Regions from separate parts of the Cobetia sp. 10Alg 146 genome, predicted to be linked through region 2. Evidence: riboswitches for the same ligand, from Rfam matches in the RefSeq annotation. Region 2 holds a riboswitch; the other holds the start of a gene.
The links. A riboswitch is a leader RNA that binds a small molecule or an ion and turns the genes downstream of it on or off. The one in region 2 is predicted to bind thiamine pyrophosphate.

Region 1 (3,208 bases), on a different contig from region 2:
GGTCTCGGCAGCCTGTTTGGCAGAAGCGTCTGGCTCGAGGGTGGCACCGTCCTGCCCGGTCTTGGTGACCGCTGCCGCTGCACTATCGCTGGCGGTCGGGGCCTGGGGCTCGGCGCTGGCGCCAGTCTCGGCTGACAGGGCGAAGGTGCTCAAGCTGAGGGTTGTCAGCAGCGTCGCGAAGAGGCAGGACAGCTTGCTGGAACGGCGGATCGCCGATGGCGAGAATGGCATGGCGGTATTCCTTGTGGTGTCGAGAATGTGAGGCCGTCAAGACATCGCCTGACAGCCGGAAGCGCTCAGTTCAAACGGGTCAGGCGATCCCGATGCCAGGGCATCAGGCGACGCAGCAGGGCATCCAGCGTGAAATACAGCAGCAGCGAAAAGGCGACCAGCACCAGCAGGGCGGCGAACATCAGGTCGATTTCCATGCGGGCATTGGCATTGAGCATCAGATAGCCGAGGCCCTGGCTTGCGCCGGCCCACTCACCGATGACGGCCCCGATGGGGGCGGCTGTCGCTGCCATGCGCACGCCGGAGGCCAATGCCGGCAGCGCGGCGGGCAGTTGGACATGCAGCAGCAGTCGCCACGGGCTGGCACCCAGGGTGTGGGCGAGATCCAGCCAGCCCTGAGGGGTCTGGCGCAGGCCGTCGTAGCCGGTGGAGGCCACGGGGAAATAGATGATCAGCGTGGCCATCACGACCTTGGAGAGCATGTCATAGCCCAGCCACAGCACCAGCAGTGGAGCGATCGCGAACAGCGGGATCACCTGGCTGATCAGCAGCAATGGCAGCAGGGTGCGCCGCAGACGAGGGATGAACGCCAGTGCCAGCGCGGTGCTCAGTCCGAGAAGGACCCCCAGTACCAGCCCGCCAAGAATCTCGGCGAAGGTGATGCCGGCGTGGTGTGCCAGCATCGGGGCCTGACGGACCAGCACCTCCGCGACTGCCAGTGGCGCTGGCAGGATGTAGGGCGGTACGGCCGTGGTGATGATCACCAGTTGCCAGAGTCCCAGCAGGACGGCGGCGCTGATGGCGAGATGACGCAGGGCATGCAGGCGTTTCATGGCGTCTCCTCGCCGTCGCGCAGGCGTGTGATCAATTCGGACTGGGCCTGCTGCAGGGCGGGCAGGTCCAGCGGCACCGGGCGAGGCGGCGAGAGCCCGGGCAGGCAGTCGAGCACTGCCCCCTGCTGGCTGTCGCGGCCCGGGCGCAGTACCAGCAGTTGGTCGGCCAGGCGCAGCGCCTCGAGCGGGTCATGCGTGACCATCAGCACGGTGCGTCCGTCCAGCAGCCGGCTGGCGAGATCATGCAGTTCGAGTCGCGTGATGGCGTCCACTGCGGAGAAGGGCTCATCCATCATCACCACCGGAGCCTGCTGGTAGAGCGTTCGCGCCAATGCGACGCGTTGGCGTTGCCCGCCGGAGAGGGCGTCTGGCCAGGCCTGCTCGCGCCCCTCCAGACCCACCGCTGCCAGCAGTTCGCGGGCCCGCTCGGTATCGCGAGGGCGACGATGGAGGTCATCTCCCAGACACAGGTTGTCCAGCACCCGGCGCCAGGGCAGCAGCAGGTCCTGCTGCGCCATCCAGGCGACGCGACCCGCCAGTGGCTTGCCATCATCGGTGGTGAGTTCCAGCGTATGATGGTCGGGCATCTCGAGGCCGGCCAGCAGGCGCAGCAGTGAGCTCTTGCCACAGCCCGAGCGGCCCAGCAGGGCCGTCCAGCTTCCGGCATCCAGACGCGCCGACAGATCACGAAACAGCGTATGGCTGGCGTAATCGATGCGAGCGTTGTTGAGGGAGAGTCCCAGCGACACAGTGTCATCCGTGGTCAGGCGGCATGCCGAGGGGAGGAAGCACGCAGGGCGCCTGACGCTTGGGCAGGTGACCGGAATTCCCTCCGCCGGTATCAACCGGATCAGGTTCCAGGGGTTGCCATGCGACGTGACGCATCGGCTCTCAGCCCACTTTCGGGCACCCCCATCCAGGCCGACAGTGTACCGTCACCTGCCCGCCGGTTGCATCCCTGCCATCGTCGGGGTGGCTGTCGTGTGGCTATGCTGCATGGCCCGGTGTTGGGTATGCTATCGAGGTATCGCAGCCTCAAGGAGATCAACATGCCTGATACCCCGGATCTCTCGACCTGCTCCAGCGGTTATCCCGTGCCACCGCGGCGACCCGTGATGCCAGACGCGACATCCGTGCCCAATGGCTGGCCGGAGGATGCGCTGACTCGCCGTCTTTCCACCTATCTGGGGCATGCGCTGGAGCCGCTGGCACTTGCCTGGCCGGATAGTGCCAACTGGTTGTGGCGACAGCGTGGCGGCACCCCCGGCCTGATCAAGCTGGCGCGGACCGGCCCGGATCACGACCCCTTCTGGCGAGCGATGCGCGGTGTCTTCGGCGCCGATCGCTGGGCGCAACCTGAGGCCCTGACACGGCTGGCGGGCGCGTTGCCGGCGCGTTTGCCCATCCCTCCGCTGCCGCTGACCTATCTGGGGCGTCTCGATGGCGCGCCCGTCTGGCATCTGCCGTGGTCCAGCGGTCAGCCCAGTGATCTCAGTGACACCTTCTGTGAGTTGCTGGGAGATCAGGTCGGGCGGCTGCATCAGGACACCGTGTCCGGCTTTGGTCAGCCCCTTGCCCAGCCCATGCCGTTGCTGCATTGGAATGCCCGCGTGACGCGTTTTCTCGCGCGCCATCCCCTGTCCCACGAGCTGGGGGACCTGCCATCACGCACCTTCTCGCATCCCGCTCGCGCCGTCTGGAGTCTGCCGGACCTGCGCGCGGACCAATATCTGTGCGCCGCCACCGGCTGGGTATGGAGCGACTGGGAGGCACTGGTGTGGGCCCCGATCGAGTTCGACTGGGCACTGATCGAGTTGTTGCTGGAGACGCCGAGTCAGCGTGAGGCCTTCCTCGCCGGTTATTCGCGTCATGGGCGCATGGTCGATATCGGCGGTCAGCGTGAGCTGTGCCGAGCCCTGTTGTGGGCGATGGAAGCCTTCGGTCCGACCCGCTACGCCGAGCTGGCGGCAGCCCCGGCTTGGGTGTCGCCGAGAAGCCTGACATGTTGATCGCAAGTCCATGAATATTTGAGAAATTTCTCTGCAGCCTCGTCGCTGACATGGAATACTGTCTCTGGGCCGTCGCAGACGTGATTCGAGACTTGGTGCCGGGAATGGCGGGGGAGCACACGTGGTAGAGAATCT
Region 2 (3,208 bases):
CGGATTGGCAGCACGCTCACCGAGGGATGCGTCGATGCCCAGCTTTTCAGACCTGACCAGTGCCTGCGCCGAGGAATGGCGCGACTATCTCGAGCATGACTTCGTTCGCCAGCTCGGGGAAGGTCGTCTGCCAGAGGAGTCCTTCCGCCATTACCTGCAGCAGGACTACCTGTTCCTGATCCACTTCGCGCGCGCCTGGGCGCTTGCCGCCTACAAGAGCCGCACCCTCGCGGAGCTGCGTCAGGCCACGGCCAGTCTCGACACCATTCTCAATACCGAGCTCGACCTGCATATCGGCTACTGCAGCGAGTGGGGCATCAGCGAGGATGACCTGAGTGAGCTGCCGGAATCCCGCGCCACCCTGGCCTATACCCGTTACGTACTGGATTGCGGCCAGCGCGGCGACCTGCTCGATCTGCACGTGGCGCTCGCGCCCTGCCTGATCGGCTACGGCGAGATCGCCGAGTGGCTGCTGGACCAGGACACCACCGAGATAGAGGACAATCCGTACGCGGACTGGATCGCGATGTACTCCAGCGATGACTTCAAGGAAGCGGTGGACGCCGAACGTGAATGGCTGGACGCTCGGCTCTCGGAGGTCTCGGAGCGCCGGCTGGGCGAACTGGTGGATGTCTTCCGCGATGCGACACGTCTCGAGATCGACTTCTGGCAGATGGGCCTTGATCGCGACTGATCCGTGGCAGGCCGTCGCCTGACAGGCCGCGCCTGCGCGAACGGAAAACACACCGATTTTCATCGGCCTGGGGACGTGGTCCTCTCGCCAATCATCCAGACACACCACAGGCCATCAGAGCCTGAATGCGAGCACGATGACCTGGGCCAGCACAACGCTCAGCACAGGTCATGCCCGCATTGAATTCTGAGCACGCTTGACGGGGTGCCGGTGGAACCGGCTGAGATCCTGCATGCATCACCTCGCCGCCAAATGGGCGAGGCTGCCAGCAAGGGGTCCCGTGGAACCTGAACCGGTTAGGACCGGCGTAGGAATCAAGCTGATGGTCAGCCGCTGCCCGCGGCCGCCTCGCTCCCGGGCCACCTGTTGGCAAGGAGTCGGCGATGGCCATCCTCTCCCTGCGCACGGTCTTCCCATGATGACGTCTGCCGTGACGTCGCCCTTTGAGGAGACCTGCATGAGCACTACCCCCACGACTCAAGATCCGCAAGCCACCAACGCCGCCGAACCGTCGCTCGCCCCCCAACCTGAGGCTGCGCCGAAGGCGCGCGCACGTGCCGGTCGCAAGGATGGCAGTCGCCATCTCGCCAGCGAAGCCCGCGTCGACGCCGCCGCCATCGCGCCGCTGAGCGGCTCGCGCAAGATCTACATCGAAGGCTCTCGCCCGGACATCCGCGTGCCCATGCGCGAGATCGGCTGCTCGCCGACCCAGACCTCCAGCGGTCTGGAAGAGAATCCGCCGATCGTCGTCTACGATACCTCCGGTCCCTACACCGACCCGGCGGTCGAGATCGACATTCGTCGCGGGCTGGCGCCACTGCGCGAGAAGTGGATCGAGGAACGCGGCGATACCGAACAGCTCAATCAGCTGAGCAGCGAATATGGTCGCGTGCGCCAGGCCGACCTGCGCCTGTCGTCCCTGCGTTTCGAGCTGGACCACCGCCCGCGTCGTGCCCTGCCGGGCAAGAATGTCACCCAGCTGCACTATGCGCGCCAGGGCATCATCACGCCGGAGATGGAGTACATCGCGATTCGTGAGAATCAGCGTCGTATCGCGCTGCGTGAGGAATATCAGGGCAGCGACTCCGTCGAGAGCATTCTGGGCCACCAGCACCCGGGTCACAGCTTCGGCGCCAACCTGCCTGACGAGATCACCGCCGAATTCGTGCGTGAGGAAGTCGCGCGTGGCCGCGCCATCATTCCCGCCAACATCAATCACCCGGAAAGCGAGCCGATGATCATCGGCCGCAACTTCCTGGTGAAGGTCAACGGCAACCTGGGCAACTCGGCGGTCACCTCCTCCATCGAGGAAGAGGTCGACAAGATGACCTGGGCGATCCGCTGGGGCTCCGACACCGTGATGGATCTCTCGACCGGCGCCAACATCCACGAGACACGTGAATGGATTCTGCGCAACTCTCCCGTGCCCATCGGCACGGTGCCGATCTATCAGGCGCTGGAGAAGGTCGATGGCGTGGCCGAGAATCTCGACTGGGAGATCTTCCGCGACACGCTGATCGAGCAGGCCGAGCAAGGCGTCGACTACTTCACCATCCACGCCGGCGTCCTGCTGCGCTATGTGCCGCTGACCGCCAGCCGCGTGACCGGCATCGTCTCGCGCGGCGGCTCGATCATGGCCAAGTGGTGTCTGGCGCATCACGAGGAAAGCTTCCTCTATCGCCATTTCGAGGACATCTGCGAGATCTGCAAGGCCTACGACATCAGCCTGTCACTGGGCGATGGCCTGCGCCCGGGCTCGGTGGCCGATGCCAATGACGCCGCCCAGTTCGGCGAACTCGAGACGCTCGGCGAGCTGACGAAGATCGCCTGGCAGCACGATGTCCAGGTCATGATCGAAGGTCCGGGTCACGTGCCGATGCACCTGATCAAGGAGAACATGGACAAGCAGCTCAGCGAGTGCGACGAGGCGCCCTTCTACACCCTCGGCCCGCTGACCACCGACATCGCCCCGGGCTACGACCACATCACCTCCGGTATCGGTGCCGCGATGATCGGCTGGTTCGGCTGCGCCATGCTCTGCTACGTGACCCCCAAGGAGCACCTGGGCCTGCCCAACAAGGACGACGTCAAGACTGGCATCATCACCTACAAGATCGCCGCGCATGCCGCGGATCTGGCCAAGGGGCATCCGGGCGCGCAACGTCGTGACAATGCACTCTCCAAGGCACGCTTCGAGTTCCGCTGGGAAGACCAGTTCAATCTGGGCCTTGACCCGGACACCGCGCGCAGTTTCCACGACGAGACGCTGCCCAAGGATTCGGCCAAGGTCGCCCACTTCTGCTCCATGTGCGGGCCGAAGTTCTGCTCGATGAAGATCACCCAGGAAGTCCGCGACTACGCCAACGAACACGGCCTGACCGGTGACGCCGACAGCGTGATGGCCGGCATGCAGGAGCAGGCTGACAAGTTCAAGCGCGAAGGCAGCCAGCTCTATCAGGAGGTATAGGTAGAGGGATTGGCGCACGAAAGGCTGACGTGCTGAGCCGCACGAAA

Region 1: linked by a shared signal. The riboswitch ahead of QD172_RS03005 (ABC transporter ATP-binding protein) and the one ahead of thiC (phosphomethylpyrimidine synthase ThiC) in region 2 are both predicted to bind thiamine pyrophosphate.

Annotation. Positions count from the first base shown of each region.
Region 1 covers NZ_JARWKT010000002.1:4,534-7,741, reverse strand. The annotation lists gene QD172_RS03015 (ABC transporter substrate-binding protein) at 1-231, opposite strand, end outside; gene QD172_RS03010 (ABC transporter permease) at 297-1,064, opposite strand; gene QD172_RS03005 (ABC transporter ATP-binding protein) at 1,061-1,813, opposite strand; TPP riboswitch at 1,875-1,988, opposite strand; gene QD172_RS03000 (hypothetical protein) at 2,114-3,073, shown strand; gene QD172_RS02995 (potassium/proton antiporter) at 3,195-3,208, shown strand, end outside.
Region 2 covers NZ_JARWKT010000003.1:346,297-349,504, forward strand. The annotation lists gene tenA (thiaminase II) at 35-694, shown strand; TPP riboswitch at 885-1,025, shown strand; gene thiC (phosphomethylpyrimidine synthase ThiC) at 1,152-3,161, shown strand.